Regions from separate parts of the Micrococcoides hystricis genome, predicted to be linked through region 3. Evidence: riboswitches for the same ligand, from Rfam matches in the RefSeq annotation. Region 3 holds a riboswitch; each other region holds the start of a gene.
The links. Region 3 has a riboswitch for S-adenosylmethionine ahead of ACFFFR_RS07200 (acyl-CoA dehydrogenase family protein). Riboswitches for the same ligand answer to the same signal wherever they lie in the genome.
Positions count from the first base shown of each region.

Region 1 (4,531 bases), on a different contig from region 3:
GGATGGGCAGCTCCTATGCCTCCCTAGTCGATTAGGGGCCTCTTTGTAAGAGTTCTTTCTCCAACCCCCTTGTTTGGTGCGTCGGCCGCCAATGTGGGCCAAAGCAACAATTTTGCCTCTGGCTATCCTCGTCCAACGCCGAGATCTCAAGGACCACCCACAGGGTGGAGCGGAAACGAGAGGAACGGCCTATCTTTTCCTTGGCGTAAAGGAGGTGCGGCACGTCCACTTGGTCTTGCCCTTCACCGCAGTTACGGTCACTGGGACCTTGCGGTTCGGGGTCGCCCTGCTGACGTAGTACTTGATGCTGGCCGTGCCTTTAGTCGAGGCGGTGGCTGTCTTACGGTTCTTGGATGTCTTGTAGTGGGCAACCGTCGTGATCTTCGCCTTCGACGCAACGCCAGAGACCCTCACATAAGTATTGGAGTATTGACGCGGCTTGCTGTTGGACATTGTTGCCTTGCACGTCTTGGTGGCAGCTTCGGCTGGAGCGGCGTCTGCAGCGACGGATCCGGAGGCTAAGGCAAGGATGGCCAAGCCAGCAGCGAGTGTGCGACGGAACGAAACGGAAGCGATCAAGGCTGCCCCTATGAAAGAACGTGTGCGATTGGAACTGCGCTATTGAGCCAAGGAACGGCGCTAGTTAGCGCGAGAGCGGAAGCTCTCGATGCTCGTATAGTACCTGAGATTCAGGGGCTCCACGGCCATTGGGTTTCGCACAGATTTGTCCCCTAAATTCAAGCATCGATTTCGGAAGAAAGACATCGGCGAACTGCGGCACGAACACGTCTGGCCGAACCTACAGGTGGCAATCTACGATGGTCAGCCATTCGTCTTCCGGAGCCTCGGAAATGAGGCGATTTACTTGCGGCGCCCATTGCTCCCAACTGACATCCTCAGGGTCGCTCGCCCAGCCGTCCGGCCGGTCCAACGAATGCCATTGCCCGTGCTGCACTACAGCGTAGATCTCCGCGGTCGTGTCACGGTTAATCGTGATCGCGCGCTTCCGGGCTCGATTGGTGGTTCTCGTGGAGGTTCGTTTCAACCCCGCGCGCTTGTCGAATATTCTTCGAAGCATCTGTGGCTTGGGCGTTTCGTGATCTTGCGGATCAGCATCTGGACGCAACGTGAAACCGCCGGCGAATCTGCCGCCGATTTCCCACCAATCCCATTCGTACTCGCCAACCCCTGTAGCATCGTTGTCGATGCCGAATGGGGCAAGCTGCTCTTCGACGTTCTCACCGAAGACGAGGACCTTGAGATGGGCCATGATTCTGCTCCTATCTTCTACCAGACCTTTGACCGCGGCAGGCTGTCTCATCAGGCAAGGCTATGCCAAGTTACGTTGCTAGGGTCAGGCATGAAGACGATTCTGTCTGTCTTCGCTACCATCGCATTCTTGGGTATGACCGCGTGCTCAGATTCTGGGAAGCCGCCGATCAAAGATGGTCCGGAAACCATGACGCGCTTGGCCGACCATTGTAGTTGGGCTGTGTGCGGGAGCCGTGAGTGCAAGAGCCTCGATCGAGGGCCTGACCGTCACCTTCGAAGAGGACTTCACAGACCCGGATGACCCCGTCGCCAAGACCAATGACTCAGCAAAGAAGTGTTTGCGCAAGGTCTCCGAAGGAAACGTAAGTCTCGGTGAGCTGGCCATGCAGGTTGTGGACCGCTCCTTGACCAAAACATCCGCGGCTGCGGAGCCCCACGCCATCATCCTTGAGGCGATCTATTCCCGGGCAACGATAGCCGCAGCGGCCGACAAACTCGGCCACGATCCCGCACGCAGTGCGTGGGAACTCGCCGATGAACTGAGCATCCATACGGGGGCTGGCACTGAGCTCATGCAGGCTGCGGGCTAGGCGTCTGTTGCCGGATCGGCAAACTTGGGGTAGCTTTGGTCGCAAGGTCAAGAGAACTAGCTGAACGACTTTGGACGAGGCTAGTCGGCAACCGCGTCACCCGACACGGTGCCTTCCAAAGAAGACCTGGGCCCAACCAATACCGGTTGCGGTCAAGCCGGGTCAGGCACTAGGTGCCGACCTCCTTTAGACAAGGAGTTTTGTCATGTCTGCAACACACTCGAGCAATCCCAAAGCTGCGCGTCCTTTTCCACCTCAAGATGGCCCTTGCGTCTTCAACAGGGCGCACAACCTCATCGGTTGCGAAAATTATGGGAGCGGCCACACCATGCACTGGATCAAAGCGAAGTTTGCCATGCAGCGCGGGTGGATCTGGCGTGACGGCATCGTCACCGAAGTCGACGGCCAGCTTGGCAGGGTTGCCTACCTGAATGAAACAGCGCAACCACGAATCTGGTACCACTTGCCATTGGAAGAGTTCATCCAAGTGGGGGACCCGATCCGACTTGCGGAGAGTCTAGGCGGTGTGCTTATGAACGGGGCGCGAATGATCAACATCGCAATCGCGGATGGTGCCGGAGAAATCCCAGAGCCAACCGATCCGGAGGAGCTGGCCAAGTGGAAGCACCAGGCGGCACCCGTGATTACCAATCTGGCGACCGGGCAGTCCATCTCACTCGGTGCTGGCGAGTATCTGCGAGATGAGAACATCACCCGCGACGAACAAAACTAACTTAATAGAACCCCACATAGGTGGTGGCGTCAGTGTTTACCGGCGTCACCACCTATGTGTATCTACGGTGATGTTGGCCACGGTCGCTCAGGTCCTCATCAGGAATGTCGGTGCCGGCGACTACAGTGATGGGAGCATTGTTCACCCGTTTATAGCCGTGAAGGATCTCATGAAGCGCGCCCACAACCAATCCCCGCTCAAGCGAAATCAAGACTCGCCGCGGACTGCCTTGATACTCGGGATCATTGGGTTGGTTCTTGCACTCGTTCCGGGAACGGCAAGCCTAACGGGGATTGCCCTTTGCGCACTTGCGTTGTGGCTGGCATTTGCCAAGAGTATTCCCGGCCAGCGGCGGGTCCGTGCTGCCAAAGTCGTTGCCAGTATCGGTCTTGCAATGGCGGTAATCATGCTTCCAGCGACGTTAGATGCTGTGTCGGAAGAAAACCGCGAAGCAGCACTCGAATACGCCCACGGCGCTGACCCTGACCAAATCGAAACCCCTGCCGCACCGACACCGTCTTCTAGCACGCAGGAACCGAGCCCGACAGCAAGTAAGACCGCGAAACCTTCGCCAACGGCAACGGAGTCGAGCGCGGCAGTTGAGAAGCCCAAGACTAAGAGCACCCGGAAAGCCAAGTCGAGCGAGAAGCCGGCAAAAGCTAAGGCCAAGGCGGGTACGGCCTTGAGTGCCGCACATCAACTCACGGTGAAGGGACGAGCTCCCAAAACAGGATACGACCGAGCAAACTTTGGTCAGCGGTGGGCTGACATCGACCGCAACGGTTGCGATCAGCGCAATGACATCTTGCGCCGAGATCTCCAGAATGTCGTCATCAAAGCCGGCACTCAGGGGTGCGTGGTCATGTCGGGATCTTTCCTTGAGCCTTTTGCCGGAACACAGCGCTCATTCCAACGTGGACCTTCGAGCAGCCAAGAGATCCACATCGATCACGTTGTGGCCCTGTCAGACGCATGGCAAAAGGGCGCTCAACAGTGGAGCCAAGATAAACGAACCCAGTTCGGAAACGACTTCCTGAATCTGCTCGCTGTCGATGGTCGTCTGAACCAGCAAAAAGGTGACTCAGATGCTGCATCCTGGCTGCCTCCAAATAAAGCGTACCGGTGCCCTTACGTGGCCCGTCAGGTCGCCGTGAAGCAGAAGTATGGCCTGTGGGTCACTGCGGCTGAGCAAGATGCCATGGTGCGGGTCCTCTCCAGCTGCCCGAATGAGAAGCTTCCAACTAGCGCTGCCATCCCGAGAGACACCGACGCACCCGTTTCGAAGAGTGCGCCAAGATCAACACCGAAACCAACACCAGCGACTAAGAAGCCACAACCCAAACCTAAAGCGGTTCAACCTGCTCCGAAACCACAGCCACTCGTGGGCACACCACAACAGGATGGCACCGACCCACGCTTCGGCACCTGCAAAGAAGCCAACGCCGCCGGGTATGGCCCCTATGTTCAAGGCCGAGATGTTGAATACTATTGGTATCGGGACCGAGACAAGGACGGTGTCGCCTGCGAGAGGTAAGGTTTGCGCAACACCCCTTATATTTGAAATTTATAAGCGGTAGTGTGGAGTTATGGATCAACCGACACCCGTCATTGCGGACATTGTCCAATCGCGCAAACTCCCCGACCGTGCTGCAACACAGCAAGCTATTCAGGAGGCCATCAACGCTGTTGAGAAGCCTTTCGCGGTTCCTGCTGGGATGAAGCCAACCGTGGGAGACGAGTTTCAAGCCGTCTATGCCTCACTTGCCCAGGCGCGAAGAATCCTCGTGCAGCTGAAGCTGTCTTTGCCCGAAGAAGTTGAGCTGCGTTTTGGCATTGGTGTTGGGGAGATATCCCAAGTCTCCGGAACGGCCTTGCAAGATGGCCCCGGCTGGTACGCGGCCCGCGCAGCAATTGAAGAGGCAGAGTCTCGGGCCAA
Region 1 covers NZ_JBHLUB010000031.1:225,651-230,181, forward strand. The annotation lists gene ACFFFR_RS10180 (hypothetical protein) at 1-35, shown strand, start outside; gene ACFFFR_RS10185 (hypothetical protein) at 190-579, opposite strand; gene ACFFFR_RS10190 (hypothetical protein) at 800-1,270, opposite strand; gene ACFFFR_RS10195 (hypothetical protein) at 1,506-1,862, shown strand; SAM riboswitch class IV at 1,908-2,027, shown strand; gene ACFFFR_RS10200 (hypothetical protein) at 2,191-2,595, shown strand; gene ACFFFR_RS10205 (GmrSD restriction endonuclease domain-containing protein) at 3,026-4,129, shown strand; gene ACFFFR_RS10210 (SatD family protein) at 4,182-4,531, shown strand, end outside.
Region 1: linked by a shared signal. The riboswitch ahead of ACFFFR_RS10200 (hypothetical protein) and the one ahead of ACFFFR_RS07200 (acyl-CoA dehydrogenase family protein) in region 3 are both predicted to bind S-adenosylmethionine.

Region 2 (4,531 bases), on a different contig from region 3:
TTCCGCGCTGCAGCGTTTCTTCCGCGACAGCCACGCTGGTACCCAGCATCGCGGTAGCCGTCTCGCCGTGACGGCAGAATGCGGCCGCATGCTTGCCGGGGTTGTCCCGGAGGGCAGCACGTGGGGCTTCTACGAGCTAGAGATCCCAGGCCGTACGTCAACCAACCACTAGATTTCGACTCAGAAATGGAGTGCCTCCATGAAATTGGCGACACTACGTGTAGATAACAGTACCGTTGCAGCTCGCAAAGACGGTGACACCTACACCGTCATCGAGGGCTACGACAACCTGAACCAGTTGCTGGCAAACGCTGACTGGAAGACCATCGCCCAGCAGGCAGCCGACGCACAGATTGCCGAAGACGCAGCCGACCTAGCGCCAGTTGTACCGAGCCCGTCCAAGGTGCTGTGCGTAGGCCTGAACTATGCCGGCCACATCTTGGAGATGGGCCGCGAACTGCCGGAATACCCAACCGTGTTTCCGAAGTTCGCCGACACCCTCACCGGGCCGAAAGACCCGGTGGGTGCTGTCGAGGAAGATCCGGATCTGGACTGGGAAGCAGAGCTGGCAATCGTGATTGGCAAGACCGCTTACAAGGTCGCCGAAGAGGATGCCGAAGAGTACATCGCCGGCTACACCCTCGCCAATGACATCTCGATGCGCGGCTGGCAGGCTCGGACCATCGAATGGACCCAAGGCAAGATCTGGGCCAAGTCGACCCCGGTCGGCCCGTACATGGTGACCCCTGACGAGCTCGACTTCGACACCGCAATCCTGCGCACCACACTCAACGGCAACGTCATGCAGGAACACCAGATCAACGACCTGGTCTTCAAACCAGCCAAGTTGATCGAATACCTGTCCACCATGCTCCCGCTGCGCCCAGGTGACCTGATCCTGACCGGTACCCCCGGCGGTGTGGGCAAGGGACGCACCCCGGCCCTCTACATGAAGGCTGGGGACCACGTGGAAGTGTCACTGGACGGTCTGGGCAAGATCTCCACGGACATCGTCACCCCGGCGGAAGCCCCAGCGGTTCTCTAATCTTGGGCCGCGGCAGGCACCTGCCGACCACATAAACCAATAACACACAGCGCCAGCTACATCAGGTTATGCCTGAGGAAAGCTGGCGCTGTGCGGTTAAGAGATCAGCAGCTGCGTGCGCTAGCGGGCGAGGTTCTTGAACTGGGAGTTGTGGAACACGACCGGGGCGGTGCCCTCCTGCACCTCGAGGCTGTGGACTTCCAGGAGCACCACGGTGTGATCGCCCGCCGGGAACTGGCCGTAGACGGAGGTTTCAAACCACAGTGACGAATCGGCCAAGAAGAGCGGGCCGGACTGGCCCGGTACGCCCCCGTGGACGATGTCGATACCGGCGAAACGGTCGCCTTCCTTGGCTGCGAGTTGACGGCAGATATTGTGCTGACCGTCGGCGAGCACGGAGATGCCGATGCGTTCGGCCTCGCGCAACCGCGGCCAGGTGCGGGAGGTGTTTTGGACCGCAAGCGAGACTAGCACCGGTTCGAGGGAGACCCCCACCGTGAAGCTCGATGCGACCAAGGCTTCTTTGACACCGTTGATTTCCGCCGTGAGGGCCACAATCCCGGAGGGGTATTGGCCGAAGGCTTGGCGCACACTTGCCGGGTCCAGTTGGGTGTTGAGACGGGCGTTGGCGTTCGCGTTCTGGGTAAGGGCGGTGGTCATAGCAGACTCCTTGATGCAGTACTTGCCGTTCCCGATCCGTTACATGCCAAGGAACGACCGAATCCTCACCTGGGGCACCCCACTCGCTGCGGAGGGTTGCCGGTCACTCAGCCAGGGCTGCTGTTGTGTGTGTGACACTCATGATTCTGGTTTCCAGCTTAGGGGCACGGGGCCCGCAGCTGCAAAAGGTCCGTAACGGCCACGTAACTTAGCGCCACGGAGTTGAAACTTACTAGTTTTCGAAGCGCAGTTTGATGGCCTCGCCGTGGGCCGGGAGGCCTTCGTTGACGGCGAGGGCTTCGATGTTGTGCGCGATGGAGCCCAGCGCGGACTCGGAGTAGTGGATCAGCTGCTGGGAGCGCAAGAAGCTGGTTACGTTGAGCCCGGAGGAGAACTTCGCGGTCCCGGAGGTGGGCAGCACGTGGTTGGAGCCGGAGGAGTAGTCACCCAGTGGGACGGGGGAGTAGTCCCCGACGAAGATGGCCCCGGCGTTGCGGATGCGTTCGGCGACGGTGCGGGCATCGGCCGTCATGATCTGCAGGTGTTCGGCGGCGTACTCATCGACCAGTTCGATGGCGGTGTCGAGGTCCTCGACGACGAGGATGCCGGATTGTTCGCCGGTGAGCGCCTCGTTGATGCGTTTGCGGTGTTCTGCGTTACCGGCCTGGGCGGTGATGGCGGTGTTGACGGCCTCGGCGAACTCCATGGAGGTGGTCACGAGGACGGAGGCGGCCATGGGGTCATGTTCGGCTTGGGAGATCATGTCTGCGGCGACGAACTCCGGGTTGGCACTCGCGTCGGCCAGTACGGCGATCTCGGTGGGGCCGGCCTCGGCGTCGATGCCGATGACCCCGCGCAGGGCGCGCTTGGCTGCGGCGACGTAAATGTTGCCCGGCCCGGTCACCAGGTCTGCCTTGGCGCAGACAGTTTCTCCCTCGGCGTTCTTGGCGCCGTAGGCGAACATGGCGATGGCTTGGGCGCCGCCTGCCGCGTAGACCTCATCAACCCCGAGGAGGGCGGCAGCGGCCAGAATGGTGGGGTGCGGCCAGCCGTCATTGTCGGCCTGGGGCGGGGAGGCGATCGCCAAGGAGGGCACGCCTGCCGCTTGGGCGGGCACCACGTTCATCACCACCGAGGACGGGTAGACGGCCTTGCCGCCGGGGACGTACAGCCCGACGCGGTCGACGGGCACCCAGCGGTTCACGACTTCAGCGCCGACGGCCAGTTCCACGGTGGAATCGGCGGGCAGTTGGGCCGCGTGGACGATGCGGGCCCGGCGGATCGCCTCGGTCAGGGCCGAACGGATGGCCGGGTCAAGGTTTTTCAGGGCCGACGCGATGACTTCGGCGGGCACCCGCAGGGAGGCGGGCCGGACGCCGTCGAACTTCTCAGCAAGGTCAAGTAGTGCTGCTTCACCGTTGTCTTTGACCTGGTTCAAGATCGGTTGGACGATGTCGAGGGCCTCGGAGACGTCCATCAGGGCGCGGGGCACGACGGCTGCCGGGTCAAAATCTTGGGCACGCAGATCGGTGATTTTCAGCATGATTTCAGTTTAGCGAAGGTTATTCACAGCAAACGCCACTAGGCTGGAACGCGATGATGTTTCACCGCATGTTTGACACGTTCCTGTCTGTTCAACCGGAACCGACGCCCTCGGATCTGGGGGAGGTCACGGAGAAGGTGACCGAGGAGGTCGGACGCACCGTTTATACGGCCGGCCCGCTGTTTGGCACCCTGTTATCCGTGGGGATCTCCATCCTGGTGGCGATCGTGGTGACGGTGCTGTTGGCGCTGATCCTGCGGCAGGTGTTCCGGCGTTCACCGAAGACCCTGGCCGCCGCCAAGAAGATGCGCACCCCGCTGTTCTTGGCGGTGCTGTTCATGACCGGGAAAATCACCCTGAACCAGATCCCCATCGAGGGCTTCACCCTGATGTCACTGGTGCAGTGGATCCTGCTGTTTGCCGGGTTGGGCTGCATCGCGTGGCTGCTCATCAACGCGGTCAAGACCGCAGAGACGGCCATGTTGACCAAGTACGAGGGCGCCTCCGTCACGGACCGGCGCGCCCGTAAGATCCAGACCCAGACGGTCTTGATCCGGCGCATCCTGATCGTCGCGATTGTGGTGATCGTGCTCTCCATCGGGCTGCTGACCATCCCTGCGGTCCGCGCGGTGGGTGCCGGTCTGATCGCTTCGGCCGGTATCCTCTCGGTCATCGCCGGTCTGGCCGTGCAATCCTCCTTGGCCAACATCTTTGCCGGACTACAGATCGTGTTCACGGACGCCATCCGGGTGGGCGATGTGGTGCAGGTGGAAGAGTACTTCGGCACGGTGGAAGACATCACCTTGACCTACGTTGTGGTCAAGATCTGGGACGAGCGCCGCGTCATTTACCCCTCGACGTTCTTCACCACCAATCCGTTCGAGAACTTCACGCGTACCGGCTCCTCCGCCTCGGGCACGGTCGAGTTCGAGGTTGACTGGTCCGTGCCGGTGGACGCCATGCGGGCGCGGTTGAGCCAGCTGGTGGAATCCACCGACCTGTGGGACGGCCGGGACCGCTCCATCCAGGTGACCGAAGCCTTGGGCGGGATGATCAAGGTCCGCATCGTGGTCTCCGCAGCGAACACCGGTAATCTGTGGGACCTGCGGGCACTGGTGCGCGAGGACATGATCAACTTCCTGCGGGCCGAACACCCAGAGTCCATCTACCGGCAACGTTTCACCGCCGAGGAACTCCCGATGGCCTCCGGCACCGAAGCCGATGAAGACTCCGAGACGGACAGCGCTAAGGCAGGTAGCGCAAAGGCGAACAACGCTGAACAG
Region 2 covers NZ_JBHLUB010000032.1:174,144-178,674, forward strand. The annotation lists gene ACFFFR_RS11100 (acyl-CoA dehydrogenase family protein) at 1-172, shown strand, start outside; gene ACFFFR_RS11105 (fumarylacetoacetate hydrolase family protein) at 200-1,045, shown strand; gene ACFFFR_RS11110 (flavin reductase family protein) at 1,166-1,705, opposite strand; SAM riboswitch class IV at 1,719-1,851, opposite strand; gene hisD (histidinol dehydrogenase) at 1,938-3,248, opposite strand; gene ACFFFR_RS11120 (mechanosensitive ion channel family protein) at 3,317-4,531, shown strand, end outside.
Region 2: linked by a shared signal. The riboswitch ahead of ACFFFR_RS11110 (flavin reductase family protein) and the one ahead of ACFFFR_RS07200 (acyl-CoA dehydrogenase family protein) in region 3 are both predicted to bind S-adenosylmethionine.

Region 3 (4,531 bases):
GGCGAGAGAGAAGAAGGAGCTTTATGAGCACCAACGCACAGCAAGCGTCCCGTCAGATCCTTTTCAACGCCTTCGACATGAACTGTGTTGCTCACCAGTCCCCAGGTTTGTGGCGCCACCCAGAGGATAAAGCTCGTGACTATAACACGATCGGGTACTGGACGCACCTAGCTAAAACCCTCGAAAAGGGCCTATTTGACGGTGTGTTCATTGCAGATGTACTTGGCACCTACGATGTCTACGGCGGGTCCAACGAGGCGCCTCTGCTGACCGGGGCTCAGGTGCCGGTCAATGATCCAGCCCTGCTAATTTCCGCTATGGCTGCCGTGACCGAGCATCTTGGTTTCGGTGTCACAGCCGGTACCGCCTACGAGCATCCGTACCCTTTCGCTCGTCGCCTCGCTACTCTCGATCACCTGACCAACGGGCGTGTTGGTTGGAACGTCGTGACCGGATACCTGCCGTCGGCAGCCCAGAACATGGGCAATGACGATCAGATGGCACACGATGAGCGTTACGATCACGCGGACGAGTACCTAGAAGTCATTTACAAGCTGTTGGAAGGCTCCTGGGAAGACGACGCTGTTCAGTACAACAAACAGACCGGTGTGTTCACTGATCCGACCAAGGTGCATCCGATCAAGCATGAAGGCAAATACTTCAAAGTTCCGGGCATTGCTATCACCGAGCCGTCAGTACAGCGTACCCCTGTTATTTTCCAAGCTGGAGCGTCGCCGCGAGGTAAAGCGTTCGCAGGTAAACACGCCGAAGCCGTTTTCGTAAACAACAACACCATCGAGACTTTGAAATCGACGGTCGCCTCTATCCGTGAGAATGCGGTCGCTGCAGGTCGCGATCCGTACGATATCCGGATCTTCACCATGCAGACCATCATCACCGGCGCGACCGATGAGGAAGCTCAAGCCAAGTACGAAGAATACGTCAAGTCCGCCGACCCCAAGGGCGCGCTAGTGCTTCTCTCCGGTTGGATGGGAGTCGATCTGTCCAAGTACGACTTGGATGATCCAATCGGTGATGTCGAATCCAATGCCATCCAATCTCTGGTCACCAGTCTTCAGACTGGAACCGCTGACAACGAACCGTGGACAGTGCGCAAGCTCAGTGAATGGGTTGGGGTAGGCGGCTTCGGACCGACTCTCGTTGGTTCTGGCGCCACCGTCGCCGAAGAGCTCATCCGCTGGCAGCGCGAAACCGATGTTGACGGCTTCAACCTGGCCTACGCCATCACCCCGGGAACCTTCGAAGACATCGTTGAATACGTGGTTCCTGAGTTGCAGGCACGCGGAGCGTACAAGACCGAATATACGGACGGCTCTTTGCGTAACAAGCTCTTCGGTGAAGGTGACAAGGTTAAGGACACCCACCCCGCGGCTTGTTACAGCCTCGCCCGCAGCCTCGTGTCCTAAATCCAGTACACAAAACTAAATATAGAGAACTCAATACGAAAGAAATCGACCATCTAGAGCAGCTGAGAGATCTGGCTCAATGACGCTGCAGCAACCGGCTCCACCACAGCGGGGACAAGGTGCTCCTGCCAGGATCGATGGAAGTTTCCTTCCCACCTCTTCTTCTGTGAGGTGGGTGGGCGCTTCCGCTTACCCGACCACAAGGAGAAGAACAATGACAAGCACACTAACCACGCAGACCACCGCTTATTGGAAACCCGCGGCTGAAGGTGAACTTGAGTACTGGGTGCCGAAGGCCCAAGCAGCCGCCGCAGAACTAGCACAAGACGTACTCGCTCGGGACGCTGCCAACCAAGAACCATTTGCCGAAGTTGAGATCCTGCGCAAGCACGACCTGATCACGGCCATCATCCCGAGTGAATTTGGTGGCGGCGGCGCAGCCTTCTCCACCGTCTTCGAGATTGTGCGGGAGCTGGCCAAAGTAGACGGCTCGATCGCCCAATTGTTCGCCTACCACAGCGTGAACGTCGCCGGAATCGGTGTCTTCGGAGACGAAGAGACAACCGCACGCCTGTGGCGCAAGATTGCAGATGAACAGGCTCTTGTCGGCGATGCCGTCAATCCGACTGATCCTCATCTGAACCTGCGTCAGGTCGGCGAGAATTTACTGCTCAACGGGACTAAGCGTTTTGCTACCGGGGCTGGAGTTGGAGAATACATCTTTGTCTTAGGTGTACTTGCTGACGGACCGAACACCGGAATCGGCCAGGCAGCTTTGGTCGGTCGAGAACAAGCCGGTGTCAAACACCACGGGGACTGGAACGCATTGGGCCAGCGGCTCTCGTCTTCAGGCTCAGTGACCTTCGAGGATGTTGAACTTGGTGCCGACGCTCTAGTCGGTCTAGACAAGGGGACCGCGTGGCAGGCTCTGATCGCGCCACTGATCCAACTGGCTTTCGTGAACTTCTACCTTGGAATCGCCGAAGGGGCGCTGGAAAAAGGCAAGACATTGATCAACCAGCGGCAGAACGCCTGGTTCTTGGCGAAGGCAGAACGCTACAACCAAGACCACATCTTCCAACGCTTAGTGGGAGAGCTCCACGCCCGGACGGTCGCGGTAGCCGCCCTGACCGAGAAAGTGAACGGAATTCTTGACGCCACGCTGGCGACTGGACGGGCACTGACGCTAGAGGCACGCAGCGAGTTAGAGGTTCAGATTGCCCAAGCCAAGGTGGTTTCCTCTGACGTGGCGACCGATGTGACCAACCGTGTCTTCGAGTTCACCGGTTCCTCCTCAGCCAAGCCAGAAACTGGGCTCGACCTGTACTGGCGGAACGTGCGCACGCACTCGCTGCATGACCCGGTTGATTACAAGAAGATCGAAGTGGGCGCCCACTTCCTGCTCGGCGAATACCAGCCCATCAGCCTCTACACCTAAGCTGCGGCACCCGAAGGATTGATGATCATGAGCGAAAAACTACCTCTACTGCGGGAACTGTTTAGCCGGATTGAGCTCGGTACCCAGCAGCGAGAAAACGACCACGAGCTCCCGGTAGAACAGGTCAAAGAGTTGTGCCGCCACGGTTTCACGGCCTTGCGTGTTCCCCGAGATTTTGGCGGTCTGGAACTGGACTGGTACCAAACGACCGAACTGCTGATTGAGCTGGCCGCAGCCGACAGCGCCATCCCACAAATCTTCCGAGGACACCTGGCAGTAGTTGAAGACGCGCGCTTCCACTACGAAAAGGATCGGCACCGGGCGGAGCAAGCTGGTGACGAACAGTCGCAAGGCGGACATGTCTCCACCGAGCGGTCATTCAAAGCCCACACCTACCAAGAACGGCTCCGGTGGTTCGCCCAAGGACAGCTAGTGGGCAACGCGTGGACGGAACCTGGAGTCGGAAACCTGACGGGTAGTCAGACACAGGTCAAACAGGTGGATAAGGATTCTGTCCGTGTGACGGGGCAGAAAATTTACACAACCGGCAGCATCTTTGCGGATCTGTTGGACGTCACAGCGATCAACGAAACCGGGCAGGAGGTGACGGTACTGGTCCCGAAGGCTCAAGACGGGGTCCGGGTGCATGATGACTGGGATGGCTTTGGTCAACAGCAAAGTGGTACCGGCGCTGCGGAGTTAGAGCAAGCGGTTGCCCCAACCTCGCAGGTACGTCCTGCCATTGAACGGTTTGGTTATCAGACAGCGTTGTACCAGCATGTGCTGAACATTGCACAAGCTGGTACGGCGCAGGCCGCCGCCGCTCACGCGGCACGGTTGTTGGCTGAACGGACACGGACCTATTCTCACGGGAATGCTCCGCGTGCCGGTGAAGACCCACAACTGTTGGCGGTCGTTGGGCAGTTGCATGCACGTGCGGCAGCGGCGAAGGCGGTTGTGCTGTCAACCTCCGCTGAGCTAGATGCTGCGGCACGCAGCGCCACCGGATCGGTGGCTGAACAGCAAGCTGCCTTTGCTGCGGTGGAGCGGGCAACCGCTGCCGCCCAGCTGGTGGTCAATGAGCTCTCCTTGGCGAACGGTACTGCGCTGTTTGATGCCCTTGGGGCATCTGCCGTCCGCAAGGTGACCGGGCTCGATCGGTATTGGCGTAATGCGCGCACGATTGCCTCGCATAATCCTCAGGTTTACAAGGCAAGGATCCTGGGTGATTTTGCGGTCAATCAGCGCACGGCTGACCCGTTGTGGAGCATCGGTGTTTCGGAGCGACTCCAGCAGGAAGGTGCAGCGGCTCTAGAGAACTAGAACCTTTACCTCAGCACAGCAGTGGGCCTGTACCGGAAAACCGGCACAGGCCCACTTTTGCTTGCTCTAGGTAGAGCGGGATGTTTTAGTTGCTACGGCGAGGGCTTGGGGCTCCGCCTTCGGAAGCCCAGTCCGAAGCAGCTTCGCTGCCGCCGAGCTCTGGATCAGAAACCACGTCAGGCTTGTGATTAGGGGTAGCGTTGTCCTTGTCATTGCCGTCACGACCAGTGAGGTCGGTGACGGTGTCGACAACCTTGTTCACAGCCTCTGGAGCGTGCTCGCGAACGTTGTCAGTGACATCGTGAATGGTGGACTGAACTTTAGGGTCCTCCCAGATGCGACG
Region 3 covers NZ_JBHLUB010000029.1:58,447-62,977, forward strand. The annotation lists gene ACFFFR_RS07195 (LLM class flavin-dependent oxidoreductase) at 24-1,427, shown strand; SAM riboswitch class I at 1,474-1,571, shown strand; gene ACFFFR_RS07200 (acyl-CoA dehydrogenase family protein) at 1,642-2,865, shown strand; gene ACFFFR_RS07205 (acyl-CoA dehydrogenase family protein) at 2,893-4,188, shown strand; gene ACFFFR_RS07210 (hypothetical protein) at 4,274-4,531, opposite strand, start outside.

Region 4 (4,531 bases), 140 kb from region 3:
GGCTCGCCGGAGGACGGAACGGTCAGTTCTTCGTCTTCAAGGTTGGTGGCCTGGTTGGCAGGGACCTGGGCGGAAACTTCACCGGAGTCAACCTTCAAGGTCACGGACAGCTGCTGGCTGGTTTCGTTGCCGACAACACCAATGACGCGGGCTTCGGCGTCTTTATCATCGGCGATAAAGGCGATGTTGCGCAGCTTGGCATCTCCGATGTCGGCGACGACGCCGTCGGAGGGGGAGTACTCCTTGGTGGTGGCTTGCTCGTTGATTGCAGCACAGCTGGTGGTGCCGAGCAGGACAGCCAGAGCGGCGGCGGATGCGAAGGCCCGCTTGCCACGTGCCGGGACAAACTTCACGATGGAAACTCCTCGAGTAGAAACAAAGCGCAAGTGTTAACAAGAAGATTAGCGCATCACGGCGTGCAGGTCATAGCCGGTGACTCGCCGTGGCTGTGGGGTAGCGGAGAAGAGTGCGGAACATATTGGGCGCGTTATTATCATCGAGATGGCTACGCTGTCAGCCTACAAAGCCCGTGTTGCTTGTGATTTGTGATAAACTCGAAGCCGGAAAAGGGAGATATAAACATATGGTTTTTGAGGTTGGCGAGACGGTAGTTTACCCTCACCACGGCGCTGCACGGATCGAAGAGATTAAGACTCGCGTGATCAAGGGCGAAGAGAAAATGTATCTCAAGCTCAAAGTTGCACAAGGTGATCTGACCATCGAAGTCCCTGCAGAGAATGTCGACCTCGTCGGTGTTCGCGATGTGGTGGACGCTGAAGGTCTGGAAGAAGTTTTGGACGTGCTACGTGCAGACTTCGTTGAAGAACAGACCAACTGGTCCCGTCGTTACAAGGCCAATCTGGAGAAGCTCGCCTCCGGTGATGTCATCAAGGTTGCCGAAGTTGTTCGCGATCTATGGCACCGTGAAAATGACCGCGGCCTCTCCGCCGGTGAGAAGCGGATGCTGGCCAAGGCTCGCCAGATCATGACTTCCGAATTGGCTCTGGCCAAGGACGTGACTGAAGAACAGGCCGAAGCACGGGTTGACGAAATTTTGACCCAGTCAGCACAGAAGGCTGCCGCGAAGGCTGATACGGAAGCCGCGAAGTAGTAGCGGAGAACTTCCGCCAAGATTTTTGATTCGCCCGGGACTGACCAGCAATGGTTGGCCCGGGCGTTTTGTTGCCTAGATGCTACCGGTGTGCGCTAGCCGCGGCGGAACAGACGCTGGTGCCAACCAAACAGGTAGCCGGTGCCGGTGAGACCGCCCAGCATCACGACGATGCCGGCCACGATGCCGGCGATTTCCCTGCCGCCAAGTGGGCAGCGTCCACCGGCCTCTTTCTCGGGGCATTCGGACCAGGGCGCGATGTAGCCCAAGAGGGCAAGAGCGGCGCCTAGGAAGATGGCGGCCAGCGCGAAGTTGACCCAAACGGTCTCGGGGATGTCGCGAAGTCGGTCCAGCATGGTTCTCAGTTTATCGTGCCGGCCAGAGGCGAGCGGGCCGCACCCCAGAAACGGCTCCGCCCGAACCAGCTGTAGTGGCTGGCCCGGGCGGAACGCGGACTCTGAAGGTGCAATGCCTAGGTTCTAGGAGTTGTGCTTAGTCGTCCGATGCCTCAGCGCCGTTGATGCGCTGGCTGATGCTGACCGGAGTCGGGTTGGCGAAGACATCCAATAGCGGGCAGTGCGCGTCGACGGTTTCTTGGAGTTCACGGTAGCGTTCGGCTGACTCTGGGCCGGTGATATTGACGACCAAGCGGACATCGCTGAACCCGGGGCGGACCTGCTCATCGAGCCCGAACAGTCCTTTCACGTTCAGATCGCCCTCGGCCTGAATCTGAATGTCATCGACTTGGATGCCCAGCTGGTGAGCGTAGAGCCGGTACACAATCTGCTGGCAGGCAGCTAGGGCGCCGAGCGCGTATTCGACCGGGGCGGCCCCGGCGTCATCGCCGGCCAAACCGGCCGGTTCGTCGATCAGGAACGAGTGCTTACCGGCACGGATATCCGTGGCGATGGCGCCCACAGACTTGGCGTTGATGGCGAATGTGAGGTTGGCGTGCTCTGGATTGCTCTCGAGCTTGCCGGACCACTGCTGGCCAACGTCGTTGAGGCGTTGGCTGCGAACTTCGTTGAGGTTCTCGGTGGCGAGGAGAGTGTTGACGGACATTCGATGCTTCCTTAATGCGTCGTGGCGCTGGCCGTGAGCGCGGCGCCATACTTACGTCCCGCCTTGTGGCGGGCGTCGAATCGTCACCTGGGGCACCCCACTATGGCAAGGGGGTTGCCGTCCAACCGGCCAGGGCCATTCGTGCCGCATAAGCGTCACTTCTTGAGGTTGGAACTCGTGATTCTTGCTCTCCACTGTGCTGGATCTGTGCGGGCACTTCAATTTGGGCGTCATCTAAGGACATATCGGGTTGGCTAGAAAAAGAACCCGAAATGCCCGTATTGTTGATATGGCAACAATCTTTGGGAGTTGATAGCTGTGGCCGAGAAACCAGTTCTACAGATCATTATTGGCAGCACCCGACCAAACCGAGTATGCGGTGCTGTTGCCCAGTGGTTTATCGACAGGGCCCGCCAGGATGGTCAGTTCGATGTTCAAGTCACCGACCTGCGTGAGCTAGACCTGCCGATGATGGATGAGCCGAATCACCCACGCCTGCAGGATTACCAGCACGAGCACACCAAGGCTTGGTCTAAAACGATCGAGGCTTCGGACGCCATCGTGTATGTGATGCCCGAGTACAACTTCACGTTTACGGCTCCGGTGAAGAACTCGTTGGACTACCTGTTCAACGAGTGGGCGAACAAGGCTTTCGGAATGGTCAACTACGGTGGCGTCTCCGGTGGCCTGCGTGCAGCTCAAGCACTGAAGCCGGTGGCCAGCGCACTGCAGATGGTGACCATGCCGGACTTTGTCACCGTGCCGATGGTGGCCCAGCACATCGAAGACGGCAAGCTGAATCCGACAGACATTATGAATGATTCCGCCGACGCGTTGCTCAATCACATGGCCTCGTTGACGGTGGACCTGATGGCCCGCCGCAAACGGTTGGCCGAAGAAGCCGATCAGTAGGCGTTCTTCCCCTTGACTGGCTGTGCTGGGGCTTTAACCCTGATCGAGCTCCAGCACAGCTTTAACTGTGGTGCCTGCGCTCGTGTCCGCGATGGCCTGCTCTAAGTCGTCAAAGGCGTAGGTCTTGACGAGCTTCTCCAGCGGGAAGCGGCCCTGGCGGTGCAGTTCTAGAATCGTCGGGATCAACTGGGTGGAGGTACTGCCGCCGCCCAGGACCCCGATGACCCGTTGGCCCCAGAGGGTTCGGAAGTGATCGAGCCGGAAGCTGGCTTCGGCAGGGGCACCCCCGATAAGTACGAGGCTGCCGAGCATCGCCACGGCCTCGGCCGCCTGCTCGATGACGCCGATCACCCCGGTGCAGTCCAGCACGGCGTCGGCCCCGTTGGGGCAGATCTTCAGGATTTCTTCCACCAGGTTGGTGTTGCCCGAGTTGATGATGTGGGTGGCGCCGAGTTCGTGGGCGAGCCGAAGCCGGTCATCGGACAGGTCCGCCGCGATGATGGTCGTTGCTGGGGTGTTCACGGCAGCCATGATGGCACCGAGCCCGACGGCGCCGGCCCCGATGACGACGATGGCAGCCCCGGGTTCTGGGCGGACCGAGTTGAAGACGGCACCGGCCCCGGTGGTGATGCCGCAGCCCAGCGGTGCGGCCAGTGCAAGGTCGACCTCGGAATCTACCTTGACCAGGGAGCTGGCATGGACCAGCGAGTGGGTGGCGAAAGAGGACTGGCCGAAGAAGTGACCGTTGATGGGCTTACCGTCATCCCGGCTGTACCCGGAGGTGCCGGCACCCGGCTCGCGCAGCCGGTGACCCCCGACAAGGGCTTCCCCGATGTGGAGGCAGTAGCGGTGTTCACCGGCGATGCAGTTGCGGCAGGCCCCGCAGTAGGGCCAGCCCAAGACGACCCGGTCTCCGATCGCAAAATCGGTGACCCCATCCCCGACGGCCTCGATGACGCCGGCACCCTCGTGCCCTAAAATCCCGGGAAGCTCGTAAGGCATGTTCCCCGCTTGAGTGTTCATGTCTGTGTGGCAGACGCCCACTGCAAGGTTGCGCACGAGCACCTCACCGGGGACCGGGTCTGCGAGCTCTACCGTGTCACGGCTGAACGGGGCGTTGGTTTCTTCAACAATGTAGGCATCAATCTTCATGGCGGCACTCCTGATCCCGAGGATTCGCTGGGTCGTGTTGCTCGAAACTGTGGGGGCACTGAAGCCCCTGCCTCGAACCTAACACCGGTGCCGTCAGGATGTATAGGGATCAGCGCATACGGTAGTACTCGGTGAGCAGCGCGAGGCCTTCGTCGATGGAGACGGCAGGACGCCAGCGAAGCACCTGTTGGGTACGGCGCTGATCAAACCAGTGGGCCGTGGAGAGTTGTTCGGCTAGGAACTTGGTCAGCGGCGGCTCATCGTCACGGTCTTTTCCACCGGCAACGGGCAGTT
Region 4 covers NZ_JBHLUB010000029.1:200,853-205,383, forward strand. The annotation lists gene ACFFFR_RS07840 (hypothetical protein) at 1-353, opposite strand, end outside; gene ACFFFR_RS07845 (CarD family transcriptional regulator) at 584-1,111, shown strand; gene ACFFFR_RS07850 (hypothetical protein) at 1,207-1,467, opposite strand; gene ACFFFR_RS07855 (OsmC family protein) at 1,604-2,173, opposite strand; SAM riboswitch class IV at 2,216-2,356, opposite strand; gene ACFFFR_RS07860 (NADPH-dependent FMN reductase) at 2,492-3,085, shown strand; gene ACFFFR_RS07865 (NAD(P)-dependent alcohol dehydrogenase) at 3,119-4,237, opposite strand; gene ACFFFR_RS07870 (NAD-dependent epimerase/dehydratase family protein) at 4,347-4,531, opposite strand, start outside.
Region 4: linked by a shared signal. The riboswitch ahead of ACFFFR_RS07855 (OsmC family protein) and the one ahead of ACFFFR_RS07200 (acyl-CoA dehydrogenase family protein) in region 3 are both predicted to bind S-adenosylmethionine.